Regions from separate parts of the Anoxybacillus sp. ST4 genome, predicted to be linked through region 2. Evidence: predicted binding sites of a transcription regulator. Region 2 holds the regulator's gene; each other region holds the start of a gene.
What was found. The regulator Rex, encoded in region 2, represses fermentation and respiration genes when NADH is low (regulators of the CRP and FNR family bind a similar motif). The targets are predictions, from matches to a motif close to TTGTGAAATATTTCACAA.

Region 1 (8,300 bases), on a different contig from region 2:
TTTTCCGAATGTTGCGCTTGCTTTCGATTTTTCATCGTTTCTGATTCCACGGACAGGAGATGATCAACGATGATCGAAGTAAAAGGGAGCATCATCGATAAACAGACACGATGCGTACATTATCATAGTGAACGCGATGTCATTGCGATTAAGTTTTATTGTTGTCGAACGTATTTCCCGTGCGTGTACTGTCATGAAGAACATGGTTGTGGCAAGCATGCGGTATGGCCGAAAGAGCGTTTTTATGAAAAAGCGGTTTTATGTGGTGTTTGTCAAACGGAGCTGACGATTGAACAATATATGACAAGCAATTACCATTGCCCACATTGCAACGCGGCGTTTAATCCGGGATGTCAACTCCACGCACATTATTATTTTGAAGTATAAAAAGGATGTCCACGATGTGACATCCTTTTTCGTGTTTTACCATCCTCTGACATATGGTTTCGGTGCTTCAAGCTGAATGCCAAGTTCGTTTGCGGCTGTTTTTGGCCAATATGGGTTGCGAAGAAGTTCGCGCCCGATAAAAACAAGATCAGCGCGCCCGTTCCGTAATATCTCTTCTGCCTGTAACCCTGACGTAATGAGCCCAACGGCTCCTGTCGGCACATTTGCTTCACGGCGAATTGTTTCCGCAAACGGCACTTGGTAGCCTGGGTATGCATCAATTTTTGCTGGAACGACGGCGCCAGAGCTTACATCGATCAAATCAACACCTTGCGCTTTCATTCGTTGAGCATAGTCAATGTAATCATTGACTGTTAACCCGTCTGGATGATAGTCGTGTGCAGAAATGCGCACAAATAGTGGACCGTCCCACACTTCTTTTACCGCTTCAATCACTTCACTTAAAAAGCGGTAGCGATTTTCCCCGTATTCATCCGTTCGTTTGTTTGTAAGAGGCGATAAAAACTCGTTAATGAGATAGCCGTGAGCAGCATGAATTTCAATGACGTCAAAATCAGCTTCCTTTGCTCGCCGCGCCCCTTGCTGAAAGGCGTGAATCGTTTCTTCAATTTCCGTTTTTGTCATTTCTTTTGGTGTGCGCATGTTGTCATCAAACGGAATAGGGGAAGGAGCAATGATTTCCCCAGAAACGGTCGCTTTCCGTCCGGCATGTGCAAGCTGAATGCCAATTTTGGCTCCTTGTTCATGAACGAGCGTCGTGAGCGTATGCAATCCACTTATATGGTCGTCGCTCCAAATGCCTAAATCGCGTGCCGAAATTCTCCCTTGTGGTGTCACGGCTGTCGCTTCGACAATAATAAGTCCGACTTGCCCGACAGCCCGCGTTGCATAATGAATGAGATGCCAGTTGTGTACCGTTCCGTCTTCACGATCACACGCATACATGCACATCGGCGACATGACGATGCGGTTTTTCAATGTGACGTCTCGTATCGTATATGGCGAAAAAAGCATACAACATCCCTCCGATCGTATTGTTTACAAAAATGATATCACGTACTGTTGGAAAAGAAAAACAATTTGCTTTATTGAACGGAGGAAAGAAGTGCTTCACCGAGCTCTTTTGATCGTTCAGTTGCTCGTTTAATGCAAGCAATCATTGCTTCTTGATAGCGGTATTGCTCGAGCACACCAATGCCTGCTTCAGTCGTCCCCCCTGGGCTTGTGACTTCTTTTCGTAAAATGGAAGGATGTTTGTTCGACGCTTTTAACATATGGGCGGCACCGATAATCGTTTGTAAAATGAGCTCTTTCGCAATATCGTGATCAAGCCCGATTTCATCGGCCGCTTTTTCCATTGCCTCCACTAAATAATACACGTAAGCAGGTCCGCTACCAGATAACCCTGTCACAGCATGCAAGTGCTTTTCATCAACAATCGTCACAATTCCGACCGTTTCAAATAACGTTTTTGCGATGCGCATATGTTCGTCCGTTGCGTATGCCCCTTGCGCTAATGCTGTGGCGGATTGTCCGATGGCTGCGGATGTATTCGGCATGGCGCGAATGACCGGGATTTGTTTCCCGATTAGCGATGTAATTGTATCGGTCGTCACTCCTGCAAGCAATGAAATAATAAGCTGTTGTTCACAAAAAGCATGTGCGATTGGCGTAAGACTTTCCGCAACATCTTTTGGTTTCATGGCTAAAATGATAATATCGGCTTCTTTTACCGCTTGTTCTTTATTCGTTTCCGTTCGCACCCCATACGTTTGTTGCATATACGTTAGTCGTTCCATGCGCGAGCGATTCGTTACGATCATTTGCTTTGGTTCATATAGCGTTTGTATAACTCCTGAAATAAGCGCTTCTGCCATCGATCCTGCTCCGAGAAACGTGATCGTCATTTTTTCTCCTCCTTATCTCCAAAATAAAAAGACCTTTCGTCCGATAAAGGACGGAAAGGTCTTTCATTTCCGCGGTACCACCTTTGTTGGCAGAAGTTATGCCCACCTTTTGTGCCGGTATCGTCGGCAAGACGGTTAGGTTTGCCTAACAGCTCATAGGGTAGGTTCCATGATAAAGAGGGTAATGAAACCTTTCAGCCTACGGGTTTCACTCTCTTGTTACCATTTATCATGTACTGGCCCTATTCATCGCTTCGCACATATATGATTTGCTTGCAATTATGCATGAAAAACGAGCGTGTTGTCAATAGGTTTCATCTAATTATTTTCTGAATTTTTTAATAAATAAATAAAAATAAATGACAAATAGAAAAAATAAGTGTAAACTGATAAACAGACGAGACGGAAAATTATGATGATATAATGAAGGAGCTAGAACGATGGAACAGTTGCATCGCATTGTCGTTCCAACGCCATTTGCCGTTGGAGATGTGAACATGTATATTCTTGAAGGAGAGCGATTAACGCTCGTTGATGCTGGGGTGAAAACGGAGGAAGCATGGAACGTTTTCGTTCGTGAATTGCAGAACATCGGCTACCAACCGACAGATATTGAACAAGTCATCATTACGCATCACCATCCAGATCACGTCGGTTTACTTGATTATTTGCCGCCGTCACTTCCTGTTATCGGGCATCGCAAAGCTGCGCCTTGGATTGCGAAAGATGCTGCTTTTTTTTCGTGGCACCAACAATATTTCGAACAATTTTTAATCGAGTGTGGCGTTGGTGAAGAGGGTGTGACGAAACTAGGAAACTTTCGGCGTTCTCTTCGCTTTTCGTGCGAGCGCTCGCTCACACAAGAAGTAAAAGAAGGGGATATGATTGAAGGTTGGACGGTCATCGAAACGCCAGGTCATGCGCAAAGTCACATCGTGTTGTATCGTGAAGCGGACGGTGTGATGATCGGAGGCGACCATTTGCTAGCAGCGATTTCATCTAATCCGCTGTTAGAACCTCCTGCGATTGGTGAAAAGGAACGACCGAAGCCACTTTTGCAATATAATGATTCATTAAAAAAACTACTCCAGTACGACATTACAACAATTGTTACGGGACATGGGGAAGATGTGACGGATGTCGCACCGCTTATTGACAAGCGGCTTGAAAAACAAAAAGAACGTGCACAGTACGTGTGGCAACTGTTGAATGAAAAGCCGATGACGGCATTTGACGTATGTCGGGCGCTTTTCCCGACTGTATATGAGCGAGAGTTTTTGTTGACGATGTCTGAAACGATTGGCCAACTGGACTATTTAGAGGCGATAGGTGCAGTGAAAAAAGAAAAAGATGATCAAATATATATGTACGAAGCGGTGAGATCATGAAACTGGAAGGGAAATACGTTGTTATTACAGGAGCATCGAGTGGCATCGGTGAACAAATCGCATACGAAGTAGCTAAACGCGGAGGAATACCTGTATTGCTCGCACGTTCAAAAGAAAAGCTAGCGCAAATTGCGCAACAGATTGAACAAACGTACAGTATTTCTTGCCTATATGAGCAATTAGATGTTAGTAACGTCAAAGAAGTAGACGATGTATTTGATCGCTTGCTCACCTCGATCGATGTCCATATTCTTGTCAATAATGCTGGTTTCGGCGTATTTCGATATGTTGAACAGATTGATCTTTCGGAAGCGAAACAAATGTTTGATGTCAATGTGCTCGGATTGATCGCTTGTACGAAAAAAGTGTATGCGCATATGCTGGAAAAACGATCGGGTCATATTATTAATATCGCATCGCAAGCAGGAAAAATTGCCACGCCAAAATCGAGCGTATATGCGGCGACAAAACATGCTGTGCTCGGATTTACAAATAGCTTGCGAATGGAAGCGTCCATGTATGGCATTTATGTGACGGCTGTAAACCCTGGACCAATCGAAACGAACTTTTTTACCGTTGCTGATACGTCTGGGGAATATGTAAAAAACGTAAAGCGATGGATGCTCCGCCCGGAATTTGTCGCAAAGCGCATCGTTGATGTGATGCTTACCCCTACGCGCGAAGTGAACTTGCCGTTTTGGATGCATATGGGAAGCCGTATATATCAACTATTTCCATCGCTCATTGAAAAAGTCGGCAAACAAGCATTTTTAAAAAAGTAAGAGAGGTTGAAATGATGAACGTGACATTGACAAAACGAGCGATTGAACATCTTCGTCGTGTTCAAGGAAATAAACATGTGAAACTCATATACGATACAGATGGTTGCGGATGTGCCGTAAATGGAGTGCCTGTTTTGTTGCTCATCGATGAACTAGATGAGCATGATGTAGCGATCGAAACAAACGATGTGCCCATTTGGATGGAAAAACATCAGCTCATTTTTTTCGATGATGAAATGACGATTGACGTTGTCGATGGGGCAGGGTGTTTTCAATTAAAAAGTCCAAATCAAATATTGAATCCGCGCATGTCGCTGGTTGAGCGCTAAAAAATAAAAAAGCCCGGAATAAAAGCCGGGCTTATTCGTTTTTCGGCGCGCGAACGACCGATTCAAATTTGCCTTTATGGGCTGCATCACAAAACGGCATGTTTTGTGAGAGCCCACAACGACAGAGAGAAAACGTTTCTTTTGTTTCAAACTTGTTTCCTTCCATATCAATTAATTCGACATCGCCGGTTACACGAAACGAGCCATTATCCATCACTTTAATTTGCACTTTCCCCATATATTCCACCTCCTTGTATACCTTATATCGTATATACTATCTTATTTCATATTGGAAATGCAAGGACGTACATGTTTGTCTGAATAGTGACAAGATAGCTACATTATACTTTTTGTGATAAATATCACATGATCCCTCTCCACCTTTTTGTACAATGGGAAGTAGTGATTGAATCGGAGGGATCAAAATGCGTGATTTTCATCAAAATCCATTTATCGTTATATGGGAGTTGACGCGAGCGTGTCAACTCAACTGTCTTCATTGTCGGGCCGAAGCACAGTATCATCGCGATCCGCGTGAATTAACGTTTGAAGAAGGAAAACAATTGATTGATGACATTTATGAGATGGATCAGCCTCTTCTTGTGTTCACAGGTGGCGATCCACTGATGCGTCCAGATGTGTACGACATTGCTAAATATGCGATTGATAAAGGACTTCGTGTATCGATGACGCCAAGCGCCACACCAAACGTAACGAAGGAAGCGATCCGAAAAGCAAAAGAAGTGGGGCTTGCCCGTTGGGCGTTTAGTCTAGATGGGCCAGATGCCCAAATTCATGATCACTTTCGTGGCACATCCGGTTCGTTCGACTTAACAATGAAAGCGATTCAATATTTACACGAGCTTGACATTCCAATTCAAATTAATACGGTTATTTCTCGTTATAATGTTCATGTTCTTGATGAAATGGTGCAACTTGTTGAAAAGCTTGGATGTGTGCTGTGGAGCGTATTTTTTCTCGTACCGACAGGCAGAGGGAAAGAGACGGATATGATTTCACCCGTTGAGCATGAAAAAGTGTTTCGTTGGCTTTATGAAACGAGTAAACGTGTACCGTTCGATATTAAAACGACTGCAGGACAACATTATCGACGCGTTGTATTGCAACAAAAAATGCGAGAGCAACAAATTGATCAAGTTATTCGCTATGAAGACGTGCTAATGAAAGGGATGACTGGGCAAGTAGATGGTTTAGGGCGCGCCCCAAAAGGAGTAAACGATGGTAATGGCTTTGTATTTATTTCCCATATCGGTGACGTATATCCGAGCGGATTGTTGCCTGTAAAAGCAGGAAATGTACGCGAACAACCACTATCGCACATTTATCGCCACTCGCCAATTTTCAAGCAGTTAAGAAATCCAGATGGATATAAAGGAAAATGTGGTGTATGTGAATTTCGCTATGTTTGTGGTGGATCGCGTTCGAGAGCGTATGCGGTGACAGGCGATTACTTAGCGAGTGAGCCATATTGTATTTACATTCCGAAAGCGTGGCGTCAAAAAGAAAAGGTCGGCGAATAGCCGACCTTTTCCTACATGTGCGCTCGGCATGGGTGCAATCTATAGGGTGAAAGTCCCGAACTGCGAAGGCAGAAGTAGCAGTTAGCTTAACGCAAGGGTGTACGTGGTGACACGGAATCTGAAGGAAGCGAGCGGCAAACTTCCAGTCTGAGGAACACGAACTTCATATAAGGCTAGGTATCATTGGATGAGTTTGTATGACAAAACAAAGTCCTTTCTGCCGAAGGTGATACAGAGTAAATGAAGCAGATAGATGGAAGGAAAGATTGCACTCTTACCCGAGGAGGTCTGATGGATACGTGAAGTACGCTTCATAACCTACTTAGTGATAAGTAGCTGAACCATCAGAAGTCAGCAGAGGTCATAGTACGAATCTGTCTAGAACGACTCGGAAGGACTGAACAATCAAGAGAAAATAGCCCTTGGCATTCAGTACGTCATGATGAACACAGAAAACACGGTACCTCCCAAGAGTATAAATGCTAGTTTAAGAATGTACAAAAGTGATTGGATAAGAATGTACAAAAGTGATTGGATAAGAATGTACAATTTTGATTTTAACATGCATACTGATTTCGAGGTGAAATGGTGTGCATGTAAATTTGAAAATCACAATAGAGATTGAAATTCATAGTTTATCAGATTTGCCAAAATTTAAAACCCTTGTGGAACGGTCTTGGCAATGTTATTTGGACCGCGTCTTGCTGAAGCACATGGATGGAACAGTGTATTCGGATTAGCGCTCATTCCTCTTATTGTTGCATTTATTGTATTTATCCTATTTGCGAAAGAATGTCCGACAGCGGTAAAACCAACGAAAATGTCAGAATATACACGAGTAATGAAAATGAAAGAGACATGGTTGTTTAGCTTCTTTTACAGCTTATCTTTTGGTGGATTTGTAGGAATGACGAGCTATTTAACGTTATTCTTTTTTGATCAATACGGGGTTGACAAGGTGACGGCAGGGGACTTTGTGACGCTTGTCGTATTTGCAGGAAGCTTTGTTCGGCCAATTGGTGGATATTTGGCGGATAAATACGGCGGGATGAAATTGCTCGTTTGGTTATTTACTGGTGCGACTGTCACATTAACGATTGTTGGCATGCTTCCACCTGTCTATGTCGCGTTAGCGCTTTTATTTGTTACACTTATTTTTTTTGGTACAGCGAACGGAGCGTTATTCCAAGTCATCCCTAACGTATTCCCGAAAGAAGTTGGATTATTAACAGGTTTTGTTGGAGCTGCCGGCGGGTTAGGAGGGTTCTTTTTACCGAATATTTTAGGGATGTTTAAGCAATGGACGAATTCATATTCGTACGGATTTTGGTGGATTGCAGCGACGATGCTCGTTGCGATGCTCATTATGAGACGACTGCGCAAAACGATCGCTTAAATATCATTTTTTAACATTGTATGAACATTTCATAATATGTGATGCACATCACATTCTTGTTTATACACTTTCTATATGATGAAAGTACAGCAATGATTTTTATAATTATATACTGTCAAAAAAGGAGAGACGATCGTTATGAGTCAAACATTGAAAACGGCTTCAGATTATGCTGAACGAAAAAGTCGCATCGGTTCGTACTGGAATCCAGAAGATCCTGAATTTTGGGAAAAAGAAGGAAAAAAACATGCTCGAAGAAACCTTTGGATTTCTGTTCCAACGTTAATGCTTGCATTTATTGTTTGGCAAATTTGGTCTATCGTTGCTGCCCGATTAAATGATATTGGATTCCAATTCACGCAAAGTCAATTGTTTACGTTAGCTGCTGTCCCTGGACTTGTCGGTGCGACGCTACGCTTCATTTACACATTTGCAGTCGGGAAATTTGGAGGAAGAAATTGGGTTGTTTTCTCGACAGGGGTGTTGCTCATCCCAGCCATTGGGGTTGGTTTAGCGGTACAAAATCCGAATACACCGTACTGGGTTATG
Region 2 (8,300 bases):
TATTATCGAGGATATACGAAGGTGCGCATCTTAAATTTTAGTCCATTCTACCAACTTCGTTCCTCATCGGTCAAGATATCGTCTTTTTTATTAAATTTTCTAACAATTAACCGAACAAAATGACTTGCATATGATATACGAGCAAAATGAACGTAGGAGAATGAGTATGGATCCTCAAATGAGAACTCTGTTTGGTTCATTTACCCAAGCTTTAGGCACGGTCACATCAGCTGTTGGAAGCATTCCTTCTTTAAGTGAGAAAAAACAGTTCGCTCTTGATTTGTGGGGAAACGTACTGCAAGCCATCGGAAATGCCTTAGAAGCAGACGATAAAACATCCAATGTACTAGGTACATATGGAAATGGCATTCAATCCATTGGGAATGTGACAGTTGTCGCTGCCCTATTAAGCAAAGAAGGAAAGCGTCTAGAGATTACAGGAAACTGGTTACAATCGTTAGGCGGACTCCTTTCATTCGCAGATGATTGGGGAAGTGAACAATCATCTCCATTAAGCCCCATTGGAAATGTACTTCAATCAATTGGCAACGCCCTACAAGCGATCGGCGGAATATATGAGGAGCGAGGAAATAAGGAAGAAGGGCAGTCGATCAGCATCGCAGGCGCATGGATTCAAGCGGTTGGTTCTATTCTTTGTTTTTTAAATGAATTAAAGGAAAAAACTACCCCATCGAAAGTGGGGTAGTCGTCTTATTACATCATGCCGCCCATGTCAGGCATGCCAGGTGTGTTTTTGTTTTCTTCTGGTTTATCAGCAACAACCGCTTCTGTTGTTAAGAACATAGCCGCAACAGATGCTGCGTTTTGAAGCGCAGAACGAGTTACTTTTGTTGGGTCAACGATACCAGCTTCAATCATATCAACCCACTCGCCAGTTGCTGCGTTGAAACCAACACCAGCTTTTTCTGTTTTTAAACGTTCAACGATAACAGAGCCTTCTAAACCAGCGTTTTGAGCGATTTGGCGAACAGGCTCTTCGATAGCACGAAGGACGATTTTCACACCAGTTGCTTCGTCACCTTCTGCTTCGATCGCTGCAACTTTGCTGTAGACGTTCATTAACGCTGTACCACCGCCGGCAACGATACCTTCTTCTACCGCCGCACGTGTTGCGTTCAATGCGTCTTCGATACGTAATTTACGCTCTTTTAGTTCAGTTTCAGTTGCCGCACCAACTTTAATAACCGCAACGCCACCAGCTAATTTCGCTAAGCGCTCTTGTAACTTTTCACGGTCAAACTCAGAAGTTGTTTCCTCTAATTGAGCACGGATTTGGTTGATGCGTGCTTGAATGTCTTCCGCACGGCCAGCGCCACCAACGATCGTTGTATGTTCTTTTGTCACAACGACTTTCGTTGCACGACCGAGTGAAGCAATCGTTGTCGATTTTAACTCACGGCCTAACTCTTCTGTAATGACTTCACCGCCTGTTAAAATCGCGATATCTTGAAGCATCGCTTTACGACGGTCACCGAAGCCAGGCGCTTTTACTGCAACAGCTGTGAATGTGCCACGAAGTTTGTTTACGACTAATGTCGCAAGCGCTTCGCCTTCTACATCTTCAGCAATGATTAATAATGGTTTGCCTTGTTGAACAACTTGCTCTAATACAGGAAGAAGTTCTTGAATGCTTGAAACTTTTTTATCTGTAATTAAGATGTATGGGTTGTCTAATACAGCTTCCATTTTGTCAGAGTCTGTAATCATGTATGGAGATACATAGCCACGGTCAAATTGCATACCTTCCACAACATCTAATTCTGTCGTGAAGCCTTTAGACTCTTCTAATGTAATCACACCGTCTTTACCGACGCGTTCCATTGCTTCTGCGATTAATTGACCAACTTCTTCGTCAGCCGCAGAAATTGCTGCAACTTGAGCAATGGAGTCTTTTCCTTCAATTGGTTTAGAGATCGCTTTTAATTCTTCTACCGCAACCGCAACAGCTTTTTCAATACCTTTGCGAATACCCATTGGGTTCGCACCAGCTGTTACGTTTTTCAATCCTTCACGAATCATCGCTTGCGCTAATACAGTCGCTGTTGTTGTACCGTCACCAGCAACATCATTTGTTTTGCTTGCTACTTCCGCAACAAGCTTTGCACCCATATTTTCAAACGGATCTTCTAACTCGATTTCTTTTGCAATTGTTACACCGTCATTTGTAATTAATGGAGAACCGAACTTTTTCTCTAATACAACGTTACGACCTTTTGGACCTAATGTTACTTTTACTGCATCGGCTAATTTATCTACACCGCGTAACATCGCACGACGAGCTTCTTCGCTGAATTTAATTTCTTTTGCCATACATCTTACCCCCTTGATGATAATTTTTTGTTAAGTATTTTTGTATGCTTTATATGTTATCAGGCGAACGATTAACCAATCACAGCTAAAATGTCGCTTTCACGCAAGATTAAGTACTCTTTTCCATCATATTTTACTTCTGTGCCCGCATATTTTGAGAAGATGATGCGGTCACCAACGCTTACTTCTGGAGCTACGCGCTCACCATTATCAAGAATGCGACCTGAACCAACTGCCACAACTTTTCCTTCTTGTGGTTTTTCCTTCGCTGTGTCTGGTAAGACAATTCCGCTCGCTGTTTTTTCTTCAGTTTGAATTAATTCAATGGCAATACGATCACCTAGTGGCTTCAACACGGCAAACGACCTCCTTAATTAGATTTTCGTTCCGTTATTAGCACTCATCATCATTGAGTGCTAACACACTTATTATATTAATGAACTTTTTTCAATTTTGCAAGTAGGAAGTTAAAAATTTTTCATTAAATAATTCCCTCTTTCATTATGCCTTTCCTTTCGAATTTCATACAAAAAATATGGTAAAATGAAAAAGTACTCATTTTGCCAAAAGGGGTTGAACACGTGAAAAAGCAATATTGGTATGTCATTATTACATACATCGCCATGCAGTTATCTAGTTTAATTGGCGTTCCTTTGCTTGCACATAGCGGGTTTGTTGACACATCAAATAAAGAAATCGCCCTATCCATTGCCTCGGGTTATTGGGCTGTCATTAGCTTCTCGATCGCTTTTCTTTTCGTTCTTTATTTCATGAGAGAAGATATGAGATACTCATATGATCGCCATCAAGCATCTATCGGAACGTCAATTTTTTGGGGAATTGGGGGATTTTTTCTTGCTCTTTTCGCTCAAGGCATCGCAGCAAATATTGAGATGCACGTATTTGGCGTCGAGATGGGGTCCGAAAATACGAAGCGCATCGTTGAAATGGTAAAGCTAACACCAGCGCTTATGCTCGTCACTTCGATCGTCGGACCGATTTTAGAAGAAATCATTTTTCGAAAAATTATTTTTGGAACGCTGTATCAAAAATATAACTTTTTCTTATCAGCGGCTGTCAGTTCCCTTTTATTTGCTGTCGTTCATTTAGAGTTTGAACATTTGCTTCTTTATGCAACGATGGGATTCGTATTTGCTTTCTTATATGTCAAAACAAAGCGTATCCTCGTACCTATTGCAGCACATGTACTGATGAACACATTTGTCGTTGCCATTCAAACGTTATTTGCTGAAGAAATTGAAAAAATAATGAAGGAAGCAGAACAAATGCAATTCGTGATTTGGGGGCTGTTTTCATGAAGTCTGAGCCGTTATTTTACTTTTTGATGGGCATTTTATTCACTTATTTTGCTGTCGACAGCGCTGATGATGGCATTTGGGACGTCACAACGATGTTATTTATCCTTATTGCTACATTAGATTTTGGAACAGCTATTCGTTCTTTATTGAAAAAAACCTCCCGCTCATGAACGGGAGGTTTACTCATTTCCGTAATGTTTCAAAAAGTAAACAAGTGACTGCAATTCGACCGCTAAATCAATATGATGAACGCGAATGTGTTCAGGCACATGCAGGCGAGCAGGCGTAAAGTTTAAAATTCCTTTAATGCCTTTTTGGACAAGTCGATCGGTAATCGGTTGGGCAACTTGGGCTGGAACGGTTAAAATCGCTACCGTAATCCCACCTAGTTTTTCTTCCAATTCATCTAAATGATAAACGGGAACGCCCCCTACTTCCGTTCCGACTTTATCTGGATCGACATCAAACGCCATCACGATTTTCGTATTATTATTTTTACTAAAATTGTAGTTCAAAAATGCCGTTCCTAAATTACCAACCCCAAATAACGCTACTTCTGTCGTTTCATCTTGATCCAACGTTTTTCTGAAAAACGACAGTAAATAATTCACATTATAACCGTATCCCTTTTTTCCAAGCGCACCAAAGTATGAAAAATCACGGCGAATCGTTGCTGAATCGACTTTTACGGCTTCACTTAACTCCGCTGAAGATACACGCTGCTTTCCTGATGCATGCAAGTTTTTCAAAAAACGATAATACAACGGTAGTCGCTTTGCGGTCGCCTGCGGAATTTTTGGTTGTTCATTATTCACGAGTCAATCCCCCACATTTCCTTTCACAAATAGTTAGCGCTTTCATTTTTCTCTCCTATACGTCTGAAAAGTTCTCCCCACTTTTAAACTATACACTATTTTTTTCATTCTGTCTTTCCTTTGTAACCTTTATTATTATTTTTGTCAAATTTGTTATTCGCACACTAGTGTTGCCGAACATCAAGAAAGTACGTTACACTATCAAAAGAAGATTGAGGTGAAGAATGATGATCATTTTACAAGTAAATCAACTATCCAAATCATACGGGGCAGAACAAGTTTTATCAGACATTAAGCTTGAAATACAAGAAAAAGACCGTATTGCGTTAGTTGGAAGAAATGGTGCAGGAAAATCAACATTATTAAAAATCATTGCCGGCCAATTGTCATATGACACGGGGGAAGTGATAAAACCGAAGCACGTAACAATTGGTTACTTAGACCAATATACCGGTTTGCACGCCCATCGCTCTATTTGGGAAGAAATGCTTGATGTGTTTGCCCCCCTTCAACAAATGGAAAAACAATTACGTGACCTAGAACAACAAATGAGCTTGCACGGTGCCGACTATGAGCGCTTACTTGAGCATTACGACCGTTTACAAACGGAATTTAAAGAAAAAGGTGGCTATCAATATGAAGCCGATATTCGTTCTGTGCTTCATGGTCTCCGCTTTTCTCAGTATGACTACACAACAAAAGTATCCACGTTAAGCGGTGGACAGCGAACGCGGCTAGCGCTCGGCAAACTGCTTCTAGCTAAACCAGATTTGTTGATTTTAGACGAACCAACAAACCATTTAGATATGGAAACATTGCAATGGCTTGAACAATATTTAAAAAATTATGATGGGGCCATTCTTATCGTCTCACACGATCGCTATTTTCTTGACCAAATCGTGACACAAGTGTATGAATTATCACGCACAAAAATAAAAAAATACGTTGGAAACTATACAAGTTATTTACAACAACGGGCGGAACAATTTGAACAACAATTGAAACTGTACGAAAAACAACAAGAAGAAATTTCAAAATTAAAAGATTTTATTCAACGAAATATTGCCCGTGCATCGACAACAAAGCGAGCTCAAAGCAGAAGAAAACAACTAGAAAAAATGAATATCATTGAAAAACCGCTCGGTGATGAAAAATCGGCATCGTTTCGCTTCGAAATTGAACGCCCAAGCGGAAATGACGTATTAACAGCTACCAATTTAGCCATTGGTTATGATCAAATCATCGCAACAAACCTCTCATTTCGTGTCACTCGCGGTGATAGCATCGCACTTATTGGGCCAAATGGAATTGGAAAATCGACTCTTTTAAAAACGATCATTAAGCAACTCCCTGTAAAACATGGGGAACTACGCTACGGAACAAATGTACAAATTGGGTATTACGATCAAGAACAAGCTCAATTAACATCGAACAAACGTGTCATCGATGAACTATGGGATGAAGATCGATTAAAGACGGAAAAAGAAATTCGCACGATTCTCGGAAACTTTTTATTTTCTGGTGACGATGTATTGAAGCCAGTGCAAACATTAAGTGGCGGTGAAAAAGCCCGGCTCGCTCTCGCCAAACTAATGATGAAAAAAGCCAACGTATTAGTGTTAGACGAACCGACAAACCATTTAGATTTAGACAGCAAAGAAGTGCTAGAACAAGCGCTTATTGAATACCCAGGAACAATTATCTTTGTTTCTCACGACCGTTATTTTATTAACAAAATCGCAACAAAAATATACGAGTTATCCACAGATGGTCTTGTTGAATATTTAGGAGACTACGATTATTACGTGGCGAAAAAAGCAGAGCTACTCGAACTTGGACAAATCGCTCAAGAGACGACAACGGACGAATCATCGTCACTAAAACGCTCATATGAAGAAGAAAAAGAACGAAAAAAATTAGAGAGACAACGAAAACGAAAAATAGAGCAGCTAGAAATAGAAATGGAACAACTCGAGCAACAAATTGCAACGTATGAACAACAATTATATGATCCTTCCTGCTACAACGACTATGAAAAAGCCCGAGATACACAAGCGAAAATTGAACAACTGAAACAAAAATTCGATGAATTATTCGAACAATGGGAACTTTTACAACAATAATGATGAGCTAGCTCCATTTGTGGACTAGCTCATCTTTTTACACAAACATATCCACAGAAAAAACATCTAAATATAAGTTATTCACGCACTTTTCCACATTATCCACAAAAAAACTGAAAAATTCACATACATCGCTGTGGTTAACTCGTTATTATAAAATAACATAAAATCAACGTTTTCCACATTATTCACATATATGTGGATAAAATAATCCACAAAAAAAGCTCGGTTTTTCTTGGAAGAAATTTATACGACTATAAAAAAGGAGTGCCCCTTCACTTTTGGGACACCCTCCTTCTATAACAGTAAACTTGGGTTCGCATTTAACGCCATAGTAGCGCGCTTTCCTTGTTGAAATAATACTGTCCCAGCTGCTGCAATCATCGCTGCATTATCTGTGCAAAGCGATAACGGTGGAATAACGAGTTCAACTTCTGGAAGTCGCTTCATTTGTTCTCGCAATTGCGTACGCAATCCTTCGTTTGCAGCGACACCGCCGGCTAACAATATTTGTTTCACCCCATAGTGCGCAGCAGCTTGCATCGTTTTTTCCACCAATACTTCCACAACACTCGCTTGAAAGCTTGCTGCCATATCTTCAGGGCGAAGCGTTTCCCCTCGTTGCTTAGCGTTATGCAATGTATTAATTACTGCTGATTTTAATCCACTAAAACTAAAATCGTACGATCCTTCTTCTAACCATGCGCGTGGCAAATCGATGATTGGCTTTCCTTCTTTCGCCAAACGATCGATATGGGGACCTCCTGGATAAGGTAACTGCAACGCTCGAGCAACTTTGTCATATGCTTCCCCTGCAGCATCGTCGCGCGTCTCCCCAATCACTTCAAACATCCCATGCTCTTTCATATAAACAAGCTCCGTATGCCCCCCTGAAACAACAAGCGCTAACAACGGAAACTTCATTTCTTGCACAAGTCGATTGGCATAAATATGACCCGCGATATGATGCACGCCAACAAGGGGGATGCGATGTGCAAAAGCTAATGCTTTTGCCGCATTTACACCGATCAATAGCGCGCCAACTAGCCCCGGCCCTTCTGTCACTGCAATGGCATCAAGTTCATTCACATCCATATTTGCTCGCCTCATCGTTTCTTCTAACACGAGCGTAATTTGTTCAACATGATGGCGCGATGCAATTTCAGGAACGACGCCTCCAAACCGTTGATGACTTTCCATTTGCGATGCGACAACGTTCGCTATTATTTCACATCCGTTTTTCACAATGGCTGCAGCTGTTTCATCACAGCTCGTTTCAATCCCAAGTACAAATATATCTTTTTCACTCATAATTTCACCCACATTACTAAAGCATCTTCTTGGTTATCCGAATAGTATCGTTTCCGAATTCCTCCATTTAAAAAACCGAGTTTCCGATATAATGATTGTGCAACTACATTCGACACCCGCACTTCTAATGTCATCGTTTTCGCCCCTTCTTCCCTTGCTAACGCCATCGCTTGTCTCATCAGTGCTTCTCCTAGTTTTTTACCACGAAATTGAGGCAACACTGCAATGTTTGTAATATGCGCTTCATCCATAACCAACCACATGCCACAATAGCCAATTACTTGTCCATCATACTCCAGCACAATGTAACGAGCATACGGGTTGTTTGTCAACTCTTGATAAAAAGAAGAGCGACTCCACGGGAGCGTAAATGAAAGTTGCTCAATTTCTATAATGCGATC
Region 3 (8,300 bases), on a different contig from region 2:
CAACAATAGGTTTATTTCTATATTCCTCCGCGTGTTGTAAATGATGCCAAAATGTTGCCGGCGCAATTAAAACACTTGGAGACCCGTCGACAAAAATGAGAACATGCCCTTCGTATAAATGAGCAGCTGCCGTATCTGGCCGCTCTGTATAGCGAACGACAGGATACGGATTAAGGTGTCTCCCTGAAATAAATTCCTCGACTGTTTTTTCCCCCATCGGTAAACCATCTGTATCAATTTTAGCTAATGATTGCTTCACTTCTTCGACAATAGCTGAGTCGGCAATATCTTCAATATAGCAAACGCATACATCCGTTTTGGAACGTCGCCCAATTTGCATATATTCCATCCGTAACGAACAATCGCGCACACGTCGTCTCGTTAGTGCTGTATTAAAGACAATCGTTTCTACATATCCGTCCCGTGCCCCCCGAACGACACGTTCCATATCCGGTTCTTGAGGGCCTCGTACAGGGTATGTACGGGCATCGATTAAAATGGCTTTGTTCATTCCGTCTACAAAGAGCGCTGTCGGTCCTGCAAGCACTCCATCAATGATTCGTTCAAAATCATCCGTTTGATCCAATTCCACATATGGAAGATGCGTTCTTAATAATTTATCTAATGGTTGTTCATCTAACACACCGTTCGGCAATTCGGACAACAATTTCATTAAATAATGGAGAATATCATCTTTAACAAACCCGTCAATCATAAATAATGCCATGTCTTTTCCCGCATAATGCACATCTAAATAAATGACGTCAAAGCTTTTCTCAACGCCAAGTTTTGTTTTCATATATGCTACGTTTTCCGAAAGACGCGAGGATACTCGTTTCATTGCGATCACCTACTTTACATTTACTACCACCCATCTTTGACATATCCATATTCGTTCATACATATTTCGTATAGCATGCACATACATTTTTACAAATGTAAGCTTGACCGGAGGAATGCGATGAAACGTCTATCATTACTATTTATCTTGTTGTTTGTATTTGTCATCATCGTTCAAATGTTTGAACGACCTGCGCGTGAAACGATTATGTTTTTCCCGATTGATCCGACCGTCCGCTTTACGAATGCTCAAACAAAATTATCGCTACAGCCAAAAAAGAAAGAAACGCGTTATGTGATCGACTGGATTGTCACTTCATCACTTGATCGAACAGCCTACTTGCGCCAAGATATTTCCATGCTTTTCGCGAATGGACGATTAATAGCTACACAATCAAAATGGAAAGAAAAAGGAAAAAATCTTATTCAACAAAAACATGTTGAACAAAAAGGGAGTCGACTGTTTCAAGCGATTTCGTATCATCAAGGGGAATTGCATAATGGCGATGATATTCGAAGCAGTCAAAAAATGAGCGGAGATTTGTTGTACGTCATTGACTCTTCATTCGCCCCGCTTCAATCGTTTCGCAAACCGATAACAAGCGAACAAAAAACGTGGGCAAACACATTAAATAAACAAACGCAGACGATCGTCAACAAAGCTGCCAAACAGATGAACGACATCCTACAAACAGACGAATATTATCATCTATATTTGACCGAACTTGTTCAATATAACGAACAACCATTTATGGATTTAACAACAAATGAAACGGAAATAATGATCGGAAATTTATGGGAAGGACTATACAAAAATTATTTTTTAGGCATAAAAAAACAGAACGGTTCGATTGAATCACCAATCGGCAGCACCGTTCCGCTTATTTTAATAAAAAAAGATTACAGCAAGCTGCTTGTTATCACAGAAACAGCGGATGGAGAGCTCGTCATATTAAAGCAGCTGCTCGAGTTCACGCAATAGCTGCTTATATTGACTGTCATCTGGCTGAAGCTGCAATGCACGTTCTACCGCTTGCTTTGCTTTTTCGTAATTTTTTTCTTCCGCATACAATAGTGCTAAATAGTAAAATGCTTCATGAAAACGTTCATTTTTTTCGATGGCATCGTATAAATATTGTTTCGCTGCATCATAATCTTTTTGTTGAATACGAATGTACGCACGTAAAAAGTCAGCCTTATACGCTTCCGCATCTCGCGGATGAATGAGTGCAAGCATTCGCTCTGCCTCTCCATACTCACGCTCGTCAATATATTGCTTTGACAAGGCAAGAACGAGCTGTGCTTCGTCCGCTGGCGGCCGTTGAAAACCAATATATAAACAGGTAGCGGTAACGATTGCAGTCAACAAAGCCGCTAGCCACTGTCCAAGACGAGGGCGCTCTTTCGGAAGATGAACGATGCTAGCAGCTAAAAATCCGCCGACCAAACCACCGATATGGCCAGCATTATCAATATTTGGGACGACGAAACCAAATGCTACATTGATTCCAATGACCGTTAACACATTCATTCCGATTGTTCTAAAAAATAAATGTGGATGAACTTTTCCAAAATAAAGAAGCGCCCCAAAACATCCGAAAATCGCGCCAGATGCACCAGCAGATACTGATGGCGAAAACAAAAAACTAGCGAGTGAACCGGCAAAACCAGCAAATATATAAATGAATAAAAATCGGGACGAGCCGTACAATTTTTCAACGAGCGGACCTAAATAATATAGCGCAAACGTGTTCATAATTAAATGCAAAAAACCGATATGTAAAACGATTGGCGTGAAAAATCGCCACCATTCTCCTTGCAAAATAAGAGGGTTGAATTTCGCCCCATATTCAATAAGCGTCAACGTATTTGTACTTCCGCCATTTAACTCTAAAATGAAAAACATCGCGATTTGCAACGCAATGAATACATACGTCCATCTTGCTTTTCCACGCTCAAACATGCGCCGTTCGTTTTCATACATTTGCTCAGCGAACGATAACACATGTTTTTTAAATGATTGCAGTTCATCGTATAAAATCGGAGAATCGTCAGGTACATATACTTTCATTGATTGTTGAAACCGCTCACAAAGCTCATGCAAGATCGGGTACATATTGCCTGCATGCATGACGAATGTTTCTATATGCACTCGGTCATTTGTTAACGAATGCTGCACATGTAATTCCCAATCGTCGACTGGAGGATACATCATCACATATATGTTAATGACATGAAGCTGGCGACGAAACTGTTTCCTTCGCCACTCATCGACAGCAATAAGCGCACGTTGTATATCGCGTTTTAACGATATGCCCCAATCGATGTCCGCGCGAACGAGGCGAACGAGGGGCGCTTTTCGCTCGCGCGTGGACTGTAGCCAAGCTTCTCTTTCGTCAGACGACAAATAAACGATTTCATGATCTGCTTTTAAAAGTTGGAACATCATTTGCCAATATACAAAATCAAAGCGAATGCTCAACCTTCCCTCTCCCTTCGCTATCATACCCCTCTTTTACCATACTCTTTTACAAAGCGCAACTATTTGTACTTTTGTAAAAATAATGTGGGCATAAGGCGATGGCGAATGAACGGAATAGACATCCCCCATTGTACAAGACGCTTTCGAACAAATTCCCGTTTCAATACTTCATTCAGTAACCGATAGCGAAACCGATAAAGAACTAGTACGGCAAGTAAGGTGAAAATCCATGTTCTTCCATTCAATATGATCAACCTCCTCGTTTTTACCGTTCCCTTTTCAAAACGAAATTATAAAAAGGTTGCCTCATGATGAGACAACCTATTGTAATCCAACACGCTTCATAACATCTTTTAATACAGTTGCTGAATGAGTAAATTTTTCCTTTTCTGTCTCATTCAATTGCAATTCGACAACTTCGCGAATGCCGTTGCGATTGACGATCGCAGGTACACCAATGTATATATCGCTTTGTCCGTATTGACCTTCTAAATAAGCGGATACGGTAAGAACGCTATTTTCATTTTGTAAAATCGCTTTTGTCAAACGAACGAGACCCATAGCAATTCCATAATATGTCGCACCTTTTCGCTCAATAATTTGATATGCTGCGTCACGTACATTCACAAAAATTTGATCCAAATCTTCTTGTTTATATTCAGATTTCTCCTTCATCATATCAGCGATTGGACGGCATCCGATGAACGCATGGCTCCAAACCGGCAACTCTGTATCTCCATGCTCACCAATAATATAAGCATGCACATTGCGTGTATCGACATGAAAATATTCACCTAACAAATAACGAAAGCGAGCTGTATCTAAAATCGTACCTGAACCGATAACGCGCTCTTTTGGTAAACCTGAAAATTTCCATGTAGCATATGTCAAAATATCAACAGGGTTTGTCGCAACGAGAAAAATACCATCGAATCCACTCGCCATCACTTGATCAATAATATTTTTGAAAATTTTCGTATTTTTCTCCACCAAATCTAGTCTTGTTTCCCCCGGCTTTTGATTTGCTCCAGCTGTTAACACAACGAGATCTGCATCTTTGCAGTCTTCATAATTTCCAAACCAAATTTTCGTTGGCGACGGAGCAAACGGCATGCCGTGGTTTAAGTCCATCGCGTCTCCTTCTGATTTTTCTTTATTGATATCAATAAGTACTAGTTCTTCTGTTACCCCTTGGTTTAACATCGCGAACGCATAACTTGAACCAACAAAACCTGTTCCGACTAAAACGACACGATTTACTTGATTAGACATTGTTCTTCCACCTTTCGTTTATGTTATTTTACAATATGTGCATTGTTTATCTGTTTCACACTTACATTGTACACTGTTTCACAAAGTTTATAAGGCATGAATTATTAACATTTTGTTAATTTTTTCACCTGTATGATATGAAAACGCTTATACTGTTTTGTTATTCGCTTTCACAAACGATAATTCCTTCATTCGTAATGACGATTTGAACAGGAATGTCATGTGTTTCGACCGGTAGGGTAGAAACAATTTGACAGTCGTACGCGAGAGAGACGGTATCGTTAGAAAAGTCTACTAAATATCGGTCGTAATATCCTCCTCCGTAGCCAAGCCGATACCCTCGGCGAACGAAAGCGAGCCCCGGAACAAATAACAGTTGTATATCGTGCTTTTGCACTTCTTTCGTTTTTTCTACAATCGGTTCATATAAATCAAAAAAAGAGCGTTCTGTTTGTTGAAACGAACGAATTTCTCGAAATACCATTTGTTTCGTCTGCACATCGCATTTCGGGATCACAACTCTTTTCCCCTCTTGCCATGCCCGTTCAATAATGGCCATTGTATCCACTTCGGTTTGCCGCGATATCGTTATGCCAATTACATGTGCTTTTTTCCAACTATGTTGCTGAAATAATATGTCGTGAATGATTGTTTCTTTTTTCTTACGCTCTTCTTTTGTCATATGTAAAATACGTTGTTTCATCTGTTGTCGCAATAATTTCTTATCCATTATCCTTCCCCCTCTTTCATAAAAAAATAAGCAACAGGAGAAAGTTCCTGCTGCTTACTTCGTTTCACGATGAAGCGTTGCTTTTTTGTCTCGTGGGCAATATTTTTTCAATTCAAGACGCTCTGTATTGTTGCGCTTGTTTTTTGTTGAAATATAGTTGCGTTCGCCGCATTCTGTGCATGCTAACGTAATATTTACACGCATCGTTCTTTCCCTCCAAACAAAAGTATTGTAATCACACCTTTCCATCATATCATTTTTTTTAAACAAATTCCATATGAATTTTATACGTTTTGATATTGCCGAATTTTCTTTATATAGTATTTCGTATATTCTTTTGCCTTTTGAGCATTTGCCGCTTGTGAATAAATGGTCAACGTCGGTTCATCAAGCTTCGGTAAAATTAACGTCCATGCCCCGTCTTCGTGATATACTTTCATTCCATCTGTAAAATCAACTTGTTTATCGCCTTCATCTTCTAGCAACTTGCGCATCACAGCAGCACGTTCGTTCCACGGACAGTAAACGTGACGACAAGATAAATGGATTGTCGGAATAGACGACAAAATGGCGCGGAGGGAGCAACGTTCAATCGCTAACAAGTGCAACAATTGTATGCACGCATATAATCCATCAAAATAAAAATGGAACGGTTCATGATGAGCAAGCAGCAAGTCTCGTCTCGTATTTTTGACATAAGTCATCTCGCCATGCAAACGTTCTGCCAGCGTATGCAAAACGGACGGCGCCCAAGAAGGAACTGCTACTTTTTTCGTTTCACTAAACAAAAGGGATACTAATACATGTAAAGAGATGACTTCTTCATTCGTCAAAACGACCCCTCGTCCGTCAAAAACGCGAAAACGTTCCCCAAAATGATGGAACACAACCGCGAAATGAGCTTGTGTCTTTTCTACTTCATTTTTCATATGTTCGTCGTCCCCATTTGCTGTCCAAATCACTTCGATAGGAAACGACTGAAGCGTACGTTCAATCACTTGTCGTAATAAAGGGGAACTGCATACAACGACTTTCAATGGATCTAATGAAGAAAAAGACATTAATTGCTGCAATGCGCGAACGTACATGTGATCGTCTTCTTTTTGTTTCATTGATTGACCAATTTGCTCTGTTAGCACGTAACTCATTTGCTCATACCCTATTTTCTGTTCAATCGCTTGCTCCACTTTTCGATCGACCGGATACCCATATTCATCATGTATATCGATGATTACTTCGTCATGTTCATTGATTGTGATAAATATGCCCCCATCATAGCGTCTATTAGCAATGATGTAACGAAAAGATGGCAAATATGCTCCATCATATACGTTTGTATCTAGCCCATACATGTGCAAACATTGAGCAAATAACATGCCGATCGTTTTAGAAAGCGGATGGTCATCAAAACCGATTAATATACAGCTTCCCCTTTGATATAAGTTGCTATATGCTGATGCAAGCTGCACAATGAGTGACGGCTGCGCATCAGCTGCCCGTATTTTCATTCCCTGCTCACTAAACGATGTTTTCATCTGTCTTTCTTTCCATACGATTGATTCTTTTACTCTCGTTTTTTCAGCAATCGTTTTATTCGGCCAAATTTTTGCTAAAGGCTGCACCTTTACCTTATTTTCTAATTTACATTTCGCTCCGATGACCGCATAATCAAATATTTCATTTTTTTTGCCGATATACACATCGTTCGCTACGATCGCCCCACGCAATTCACTATGTTGATCGATATACACGTCCGACCAAACGATAGAGCGTTTTAGTGATGCATGCTTTCCAATAAATGAGCCGTCACCAATGACTGTATAAGGGCCGATCACGGCATGTTGATCAATACATACATCATCCCCAATGACAATCGGTCCTTCCAACTTTACCTGTTGTGCAATGTCGACCCGCTCACCGACCCATACGTCAGGAGCAATTTCCCTATAATGCGGCGAAATAAAACGATGAGCCATAAAGTCCATATGTGTTTGATGGTATTGTTCAATGACGCCTATATCGGACCAATATCCATCCGCTTGCCATCCGTATATCGGATATCCGTTTTGAATGAGATATGGAAAAACATGTTGACTAAAATCGTAAGGTGGATGTTCTGGCATATGATCGAAAATAGCTGGATGGCAAATGTAAATGCCTGTGTTAACTAAATCGCTACACACTTCATTCCATTTTGGTTTTTCTACAAAATGAATCATTTTCCCGTGTCGATCTGTTACAATTCCACCGTATGAAAGAGGAATAGCTTCATGATGCATAAGAACGGTAGCTATTGCTTGTTTGGAGAAATGGAAGTCTAATGCTGGCTGTAAATCAATCGTTGTCATTGTATCTGCGCTAATTACAACGAACGTATCGTCTAAAAACGATTGTGCATGTTTCACACTTCCTGCCGTTCCAAGTGGTACATCGTCTTCAAAATAATGAAGATGTACACCGAACCGCCGCCCGTCACCAAAATAGCGAACAATTTCGTCACTTAAATATTGAACAGTTACAGCAATATTTGTAATTCCATATCGTTTTAACCATTCAATACTATACTCCATCACTGGTTTGTTCATAACCGGGACGAGCGGCTTCGGAACATGGCAAGTTAAAGGGCGTAACCGCGTTCCTCTTCCCCCCGCCATAATGACCGCTTTCACAACATATCCCCCCCAAGTGAAAGCACACTTTTTTCCATCGTATCATGACAGCAATATTCGGACAATATACGAAAATTGTCGACATTACACGAAAATGATGCATGATAGCTACATTCTTATGTATAATAAAGTGGGGTGAAAAACATGATCGAATACACATTTATTGGACTTGTTTCTCTTGCTGTGTTATTATTGCTTATCTCTTTTTTCCAAAAAGACCGTGTAAAAGAAGTGGAAGAACAAGTAGAGCAGTTGACGCTGTCGACGATGCAGCAATTGTATGAAATAAAAAAGCGTGTCAAAGCGG
Region 4 (8,300 bases), on a different contig from region 2:
ATTTTTTGCGATTCTTTTACTCACAACGACATTTTGTGTTTTTCCGCCAACGATTTTTCCGGAAGCGAAGGCGTTTGCTTTAAAACGGTTATCGCGAAGCGTGAATCCTGATGTGCGAATGACTTCGTAAATGTTTTTCGCTTCTTTATTGAAAACAGGACTAACGGAATAAACGAGCAGCTTTCCGTCTTTTTCGTCTAACCCGACCGTTAATACGAGCGTCAAATCATCAAGCTGCGACTGCATGCCGCATCCAGCCGTTAAAAGAAAGCAAAGAAATATATACATATGTTTTCTCATTTTTTCTTCCCTCCTCGAAACCATCGCACAACGGAGACGTAAATAAACAGAACGGCAGGGAAAATGTACGCCCCCCATAAGCCATATCGTTCCCACCATGATCCCATCGTTTGAATATGTGAAAAAGAAGGATTGTATAAAAAAGATACGACAATAAATACGCACACAGCGATAACGAGCACGATCGTATGGTCTTGTTTTTTAAACAGTTGACTGATGCCAGAGACGGTTGTAAAAATATACGGAATGCCTGTTGTCGACATGACGAACAAATAAAACGACAAAAAAATGACTTCGAACCGTTCGATAAATGAAAACTCGACCGTTTTTAACAACGATAACGTCGGCCACACGAGCGAAGGTGTTTCATCAGGACTAAAAAAAATAAAACATGTTACTGTAATTAATAAAAAAGTGAAGGCAGAAATGCTGTTGGCGATGACCATCGCTTTTATCGCATGCTTTTTTTCTTTTAAAAACGGGTAAAACACGAATGCAAGCTCGAACCCTAAAAACGATAAGACAGTCGTTTTTACCGCTTGGAAAATCGGAGCCCAACCTTCTTTTAAAATAGGGAGCATATGTAAAACGTTTCCCTTTTGTAACGGTATAGCGATAAGAACTGGCATCCAAAGCGTTAAATAAAAAACAAATTCGGCATAGCGACCGAGCACGCGCACGCCATTTCGGGTAATAAGAAACCCCGGCAACATAAATAGCATCATAAGTAAATAGTTTGGCGTATTTGGCAACACCCACGTTTGTATAACGTGAATAGCTGTAAAAACGACTGTTATAGACGCAAGTAAAGCATAAGCGACGAACGCGAGATGAAGCAACGAACCAAATATGCGGCCGAAATAGCGGCGCGAGAGATCGAAAATCGTATCTTGTTCATGTTTTTCCATCGTCTTAATAATCACCGTACTAGCGATGACGGAAATGCCCCAACCGATAATAATTGCGATCCACCCATCCGTGTTTGCGATATCAGCAAGCTGAGCAGGAAGCGATAAAATACCAATGCCGATTTGTATACCTGAAATAAGAAAAATATATTGCATTGTCGTGATTTCATTAAACTGATAACGTTTCATACGCACCACTTATTTGCGAATTTTTTTTTGTCTTGTTAGCTGTGTTGGTCGAGCCGATAACGGACGCGTGCGCATCATCCAGAGCGGGAAGCGCAATATGGTATCTTTCCAGTCGCGCAGTCGTGCCGGAGCAAACGGACTTCCCGCAGGTGTGCCAAGCGACTCCAATGAAATAAGGTGCCCGATGATAACCATAAATCCGATCACCATTCCGACTAATCCGAATAAAGAAGCGGCGATCATCATCGGAAAGCGCAATAGGCGAATCGATTCGGACATATCAGGATTTGGAATAATAAATGAAGCAATCGCTGTGAGCGACACGATGACGACCATAATGTTGCTGACGATGCCAGCTTCAACGGCTGCTTGCCCGATGACGACTCCGCCGACGATGCCGACCGTTTGCCCGATTGGCGCAGGTAAACGTAACCCTGCTTCACGCAACATTTCGATCGCAAGTTCCATTAAAATCGCCTCAAGAATCGGAGGAAGAGGAACCCGTTCACGCGATTCGCCGACCGTTAACAATAAATTGAGCGGAATAATTTCGTAATGAAACGAAAGGGCCGCAATGTAAGCCGACGGTAAAAAAATCGCCATGAAAAAGGCAAGTAACCGCAAAAGTCGTAAAAACGAGGCGATCATCCAACGCGTACTATAGTCATCAACTGTTTGGAAGAAGGTAATAAACGTCATCGGTCCGATCATGACGCTAGGCGAACGATCAACAACGATGACGATGCGTCCTTGCAGTAGGTTGCTTACTGCTGCATCCGGCCGTTCCGTCAATAAAAATTGCGGAAATGGCGAAAAAGGATTATCTTCAATCAGTTGCATAAGTTCGCCTGTATTGACGATCGTATCGACGTCGATTTGCTCGATGCGATCTTTTAGTTCTTGTAGTACTTCGGGGTGAGCTACATCTTCTAAATATAAAATAGAGACAGGTGTGTGACCGCGTCTGCCGACCGTTGTCTCTTCAATTTTTAACTGTTGGTGCGGTAAATAACGTCGAATGAGCGCAATATTTTTTTCGCACGTCTCAATAAACCCTTGGTGCGATCCTTTCAGCGACGATTCCACTTGCGGTTCTGCAATGGCGCGTTGCGGCCATCCTTGTGTATCCAACAGCAATACGTGGTCGTCACCGTCTAGGAATAGTGCGGTTTCTCCTTGAAACACATGTTGAATGACGTGTTCCCATTTTGTCGTATATGATTTCGACCCGATCGGCAATTGAATGTCCGTAATCGCTCCAATTTGTTTCGTTTCAAATAAAAGCGGATCAATAATGTTATTGTTAATCGAGTTTTTATCGACGAGCGTATTGAGATATACGAGCAATGCTCTTTTTTTCGGCTCGCCAATCCATATATGACAATAAATGAGGTCGGGAGTTTTTGTGAAATAGTCACGCAACGTTTGTTCGTTCATATCGAGCGAGTGCGTGACGGTTTGTTGTATTCCGTTCATCATTCATCCCCTTTAAGCTGTTGAAGTGGTTCGATAGCTGGTCCTTCTAGCACTTTTCCAGTAAAACAGAAGCGTGAACCGTGGCACGGGCAGTCCCATGATCTTTCACTATTGTTCCACTCAAGTTCGCAACCCATATGCGTACACGTTGTATCGACGACATACAGTGTGCCTTGTTCATCGCGATAGGCACCTGCCCGTTTTCCGTCCACATTGACCACTGCCCCTTCCCCTTTCGATATGTCGCGCGGGGTACGAAGAGCATATTCGAGCTTTCCAGTTAAAAAATGTTTAGCGACATCGATGCCTTCTGTCAACAAACTGTTTAATGACGGGTCAGCGACAAATCGCGACGGAGTAAATAAATGCGCGTAACGATTTTCTTTTTGTAACGCTAAATCTGTCAAAAGACGAGCAGCGACCATACTTGTCGTCATCCCCCATTTTCGATATCCTGTCGCAACAAGAATGTGAGGGAGACTTTTGCGAATTGGACCGATGTATGGAAGATTGTCTAGCGTGACGAGATCTTGTGCCGACCAACGATATAGCACATGTGATAAATCAAACATATGTTCACTAAATACTTGTAACGCTTCATAGTGTTGAATCATGTTGATCCCTTGTCCGACTTTATGCGATTCACCGCCGATTAGAAGAAGTGGCTTGCCTTCCATCGTTGTGCAGCGAAGAGATCGCTTTGGTTCATTTGCGCTTAAATACATGCCTTGCAATCGTTCATGCGACTCGACTGCAATAACGTATGACCGTTCGGCATGTAAACGAGCAAAATAAAAAGAAGGATCAAAAAACGGAAAGTGAGTACAAATGATGACCGTATCGCACGTCATGGTAGCTCCGTTTTTCATCTTCACGACGGGTTGCGTTGTCGGTTCAATCTCGACCGCAACCGTTTTTTCATAAAACGATGCCCCGTATTTTACTGCAAGATCAACTAATGTTTTTATATAATGGAGCGGATGAAATTGCGCTTGGTTTCGCATCATGACTGCACCTTGGATGGAGAAAGGAAGCGACAGTTGATCGACATATGCCCCGTCGATGCCGAGCGTTTCATACGCTTTCCATTCCGCCTCAAGCTTATATAATTGCGTTTCTTCAGTCGTATACACGTATGCGTCTTCTACCGATAAGTCGCAATGAATATTATGTTCTTTTATGATGTGCAAAATCGATTGCAATGCTTCTTTATTTGCTTCGTAATATTGACGAGCACTATCCTCGCCAAAGTGGGCTATCAGTTCATGATAAATGAGATCATGCTGGGCAGTCATTTTTGCAGTCGTATGCCCTGTTGTGCCGTGACATAGCCGATCTGCTTCGATGACGGCGACACGCACGCCTTGTTTAGCGAGCAAATAGGCCGTCGTAATGCCTGTTATTCCTCCACCAATAATCGCTACATCTGTTTCAATCGGTTGTGTCAGAGATGGAAAAGACGGAATAGTTGTTGTTTGTAGCCAATACGATTGTGATAACTTTGGTAGAGACATGTTTTTGTTCCTCCATAACCATGTTTTTCTTAATTTTCCCCAAATCGAAAAGTTTATGATGAACATTTGCAAAGATGATAAAATGGAAATAGACGAGTATCGAAACGTTTTTATAACATAACGTAAGAGGGAGATCGAAAGTGAATAAAGATGCAAACATTCGTTTACAAGATAACGTGGTGTTAGAACATTACGGGCTTAATGAATTGCATTTAGAATCTGTTCGTCATTATCGCGAACAATTTGCGAAAGCAAAGCCAAACCATCCGTGGAACGGGTTAGAAACGAAAGATTTTTTATATAAAATTGGGGCGTGGGGAAAAATACGAGATACAAACAAAGAAGGGCTCACATTAGCAGGGCTCCTTATGTTCAGCGAAGAGCGAATGATTACAGAAGTTTTACCACAATACTTTTTGGAATATCGTGAGCATGACGACAATGATATGCATTGGACAAATCGTTTCACTTCACAAGATGGAACATGGTCGGGAAATATTTATGATTTTTATTTTAAAGTGATGAACGAGATGCAAGATGGATTAGAGAAAGAAAAAGAAGCGGTTCATGAGGCGCTTATGAACGCGCTCGTTCATGCTGATTATAACGGAGATGGAGGAATTATTGTTGAGCGCCAACAGTCATCTATACAGTTCTCAAATCCAGGGCTTTTTCGCATTCCTTTAGATCAAGCATATAACGGTGGGATGAGCCATTTGCGAAATCCAAATATATTTAAAATGTTTATTTACATTCATTTTTGCAAACGGGCTGGTTTAGGATTGAAAACGATCGAAACGATTTGCTTGCAACAGCCTGTCATTGATCAATACGATTTCCAGGAGCGGACGGTCATAACATTACCAGTTGTGTCCTTCCCAAAAAGACATAAACAAAACGACGATTTAGAAATGATATGTGATTGGTCGGAGCATGTAGAGTTAGCGGACTCCATAAATAACAACGAAAACTCCTACAACAACGACCTAAACTCCTATAATAGCGAGTTTGAGTCCGTAAATAAAGAGTTAAGTTCCTTAAATAACGAACTTAGCTCCGTTAATATAATAGATAAATCCTTAAATAAAGATCAGAACTCCGAAAATAAACCCGAAAGCTCCTTAAATAAATCGATCAACTCCGTAAATAACAACGAAGGAATGCATATCGATCAAGAGCTTTGGAGCATTGCTGGGATTGCACGGAAGAAAAAAAGACTTGCCCCGGCGAAGATGGAAGAAGTGATTTTGCAATTATGTGCCCGCCGACCATTAATGTTAAAAGAATTAGCCTACTTATTAGAAAGGACGCCAGACGGTTTACGAAACAATTATTTAGGAAAGTTATTAGCAGAAGGAAAAATGCGCTTAAAGTATCCAGACCAACCAAACCATCCGAAACAAGCATATATAACGAATAAGTAATATTCATGATTTGTTCAATATTTCACAATCTAAAAATAAAAAAATAATGTTACAATAATGGTAACAACAGAAAAGTTGAGGTGACAAAAGATGCTTATATGCGAATGGAGAGACTTTTCGACAGATGCAGAAACATACACATTGGAATTATTCGAAGAGATGATTGGCGATGAATTTGAAGCGATGATGTTTGAAGATAACCAAGATATTCCTTCTTATATATGGACGGTTAACTACGTCGTGATCGTTAAACGGAATACGCGCATGTACAACGATATTTCGTTTACGAAAATTCCGCGCAATCCCGTATGTGAGTAGCTGCTTCTTTTCCAAGAAGCAGTTTTCTTACAAAATATATTTGCTCAATATTTCACAAAGTTGACACACACAAACGAAATCCAATTCATTATAATAAAAATGTGAAAACAATCACATTTTTATTTTTGATTAACTTGTGAAATTTTTCACAAGAATAATTATGGGAGGGGCTTATATGGCTGTGGAGGAAAAAGTATTAGACCAAAAGAAGGAAGTTACAAAAATGATTGATACGCTCGTTGCTAATGCTCAAAAGGCGCTTAAATCGTTTCGTGATTACGATCAAGAAACGATTGATCATATTGTTAAACAAATGGCGTTAGCTGGGCTTGATAAACATATGTATTTAGCGAAACTAGCTATTGAAGAAACAAAGCGCGGCGTGTATGAAGATAAAATTATTAAAAACATTTTTGCGACAGAATATATTTACCATAACATTAAATACGATAAAACGGTTGGCGTCATCCGAGAAAATGAACAAGAAGGCATCATTGAAATTGCCGAGCCTGTTGGGGTGATCGCTGGGGTCACACCGGTAACAAACCCAACGTCAACAACAATGTTTAAAGCGCTCATTTCTATTAAAACGCGCAATCCAATCATTTTCGCGTTCCACCCATCCGCTCAAACATGCAGCAGTGAAGCGGCACGCATTTTACGCGATGCAGCGATTGCGGCGGGTGCGCCAGAGCATTGTATTCAATGGATCGAAACGCCTTCTGTCGAAGCGACGCAACAACTGATGCATCATCCTGGCGTTTCGCTTATTCTTGCGACAGGTGGAGCAGGCATGGTTAAAGCGGCATATAGCTCAGGAAAGCCAGCATTAGGGGTTGGACCTGGTAACGTGCCTTGCTATATTGAGAAAACCGCAAATATAAAACGTGCCGTGAACGATCTTATTCTATCAAAAACGTTTGACAACGGCATGATTTGTGCATCTGAACAAGCGGTCATTATTGATAAAGAAATTTATGATGCTGTGAAAAATGAGATGATCGCAAACAAATGTTATTTCTTAAATGAAGAAGAAAAGAAAAAAGTTGAAAAGCTCGTCATTAATGAAAATACGTGCGCAGTCAATCCGAATATCGTCGGTAAACCAGCATATGAAATTGCGAAAATGGCAGGCGTTGATGTGCCAGTTGATACGAAAATTCTTGTGGCAGAACTAAAAAGCGTCGGTCCGCAAGAGCCGCTTTCTCGTGAAAAATTAAGCCCGGTATTGGCGTGCTATAAGGTGAATAGTACAGAAGAAGGATTAAAACGAGCAGAAGAAATGCTCGAATTTGGCGGGCTTGGCCACTCGGCTGTTATTCATTCGGAAAATCAAGACGTCATTCTTGAATTCGGTAAGCGAATGAAAGTCGGAAGAATTATCTCGAACGCCCCATCTTCACAAGGAGCGATCGGTGATATTTACAACGCATACATTCCGTCATTGACGCTCGGTTGCGGTACGTTCGGTGGCAACTCTGTTTCGACAAACGTTGGGGCGACACATTTAATTAACATTAAAAAATTAGCGAGAAGGAATGTAAACATGCAATGGTTTAAAGTTCCGCCAAAAATTTATTTTGAAAAATACGCGACACAATATTTAGCGAAAATGCCAAACATCTCGCGTGCCTTTATCGTTACAGACCCAGGTATGGTGAAGCTCGGCTATGTTGATAAAGTGTTGTACTATTTACGCAAACGCCCAGATTATGTGCATTGCGAAATTTTCTCAGAAGTTGAGCCGGATCCATCGATTGAAACAGTGATGAAAGGTGCCGACATGATGCATGCGTTCCAGCCAGACGTCATCATCGCGCTCGGCGGTGGTTCGGCAATGGACGCGGCGAAAGCGATGTGGTTGTTCTATGAACATCCGAATACAGACTTCAATGGGTTAAAACAAAAGTTTTTAGATATTCGTAAGCGTGTATTTAAATATCCAAAACTCGGCCAAAAGGCGCAATTTGTGGCGATTCCAACAACGTCTGGTACAGGTTCAGAAGTGACATCGTTTGCGGTCATTACAGATAAGAAAAATAACGTCAAATATCCGCTTGCTGATTATGAGTTAACACCAGATGTCGCCATCGTTGACCCACAATTTGTTATGACGATGCCAAAACATATTACAGCAGATACAGGTATGGACGTATTAACGCATGCGATTG

Region 1: K1I44_RS00900 (TIGR04053 family radical SAM/SPASM domain-containing protein) is a predicted target of Rex. The motif match lies at 5,165-5,182, and genes of this name have one in related genera.
Region 3: K1I44_RS01605 (L-lactate dehydrogenase) is a predicted target of Rex. The motif match lies at 4,661-4,678, and genes of this name have one in related genera.
Region 4: adhE (bifunctional acetaldehyde-CoA/alcohol dehydrogenase) is a predicted target of Rex. The motif match lies at 6,264-6,281, and genes of this name have one in related genera.

The regions. Positions count from the first base shown of each region.
Region 1 covers NZ_JAHZOE010000001.1:151,257-159,556, reverse strand. Annotated here, with positions in the region: gene rnz (ribonuclease Z) at 1-73, shown strand, start outside; gene K1I44_RS00935 (CHY zinc finger protein) at 70-387, shown strand; gene namA (NADPH dehydrogenase NamA) at 424-1,422, opposite strand; gene proI (pyrroline-5-carboxylate reductase ProI) at 1,494-2,315, opposite strand; gene K1I44_RS00920 (MBL fold metallo-hydrolase) at 2,756-3,703, shown strand; gene K1I44_RS00915 (SDR family NAD(P)-dependent oxidoreductase) at 3,700-4,485, shown strand; gene K1I44_RS00910 (iron-sulfur cluster biosynthesis family protein) at 4,500-4,814, shown strand; gene K1I44_RS00905 (CDGSH iron-sulfur domain-containing protein) at 4,846-5,052, opposite strand; gene K1I44_RS00900 (TIGR04053 family radical SAM/SPASM domain-containing protein) at 5,240-6,355, shown strand; partial or broken gene K1I44_RS00895 (MFS transporter) at 7,023-7,751, shown strand; gene K1I44_RS00890 (NarK family nitrate/nitrite MFS transporter) at 7,890-8,300, shown strand, end outside.
Region 2 covers NZ_JAHZOE010000039.1:2,010-10,309, reverse strand. Annotated here, with positions in the region: purine riboswitch at 1-39, opposite strand, end outside; gene K1I44_RS14090 (DUF6944 family repetitive protein) at 167-706, shown strand; gene groL (chaperonin GroEL) at 715-2,331, opposite strand; gene groES (co-chaperone GroES) at 2,403-2,687, opposite strand; gene K1I44_RS14075 (CPBP family intramembrane glutamic endopeptidase) at 2,913-3,650, shown strand; gene K1I44_RS14070 (YdiK family protein) at 3,647-3,820, shown strand; gene K1I44_RS14065 (redox-sensing transcriptional repressor Rex) at 3,830-4,465, opposite strand; gene K1I44_RS14060 (ABC-F family ATP-binding cassette domain-containing protein) at 4,693-6,588, shown strand; gene tsaD (tRNA (adenosine(37)-N6)-threonylcarbamoyltransferase complex transferase subunit TsaD) at 6,886-7,899, opposite strand; gene rimI (ribosomal protein S18-alanine N-acetyltransferase) at 7,896-8,300, opposite strand, start outside.
Region 3 covers NZ_JAHZOE010000001.1:267,696-275,995, forward strand. Annotated here, with positions in the region: gene K1I44_RS01585 (spore germination protein) at 1-841, opposite strand, end outside; gene K1I44_RS01590 (hypothetical protein) at 962-1,822, shown strand; gene K1I44_RS01595 (rhomboid family intramembrane serine protease) at 1,793-3,346, opposite strand; gene K1I44_RS01600 (hypothetical protein) at 3,382-3,567, opposite strand; gene K1I44_RS01605 (L-lactate dehydrogenase) at 3,644-4,594, opposite strand; gene K1I44_RS01610 (5-formyltetrahydrofolate cyclo-ligase) at 4,755-5,324, opposite strand; gene rpmG (50S ribosomal protein L33) at 5,379-5,528, opposite strand; gene K1I44_RS01620 (sugar phosphate nucleotidyltransferase) at 5,609-7,993, opposite strand; gene K1I44_RS01625 (hypothetical protein) at 8,138-8,300, shown strand, end outside.
Region 4 covers NZ_JAHZOE010000004.1:163,534-171,833, reverse strand. Annotated here, with positions in the region: gene K1I44_RS05235 (Ger(x)C family spore germination protein) at 1-300, opposite strand, end outside; gene K1I44_RS05230 (GerAB/ArcD/ProY family transporter) at 297-1,397, opposite strand; gene K1I44_RS05225 (spore germination protein) at 1,407-2,876, opposite strand; gene K1I44_RS05220 (FAD-dependent oxidoreductase) at 2,873-4,387, opposite strand; gene K1I44_RS05215 (transcriptional regulator) at 4,528-5,811, shown strand; gene K1I44_RS05210 (hypothetical protein) at 5,902-6,129, shown strand; gene adhE (bifunctional acetaldehyde-CoA/alcohol dehydrogenase) at 6,305-8,300, shown strand, end outside.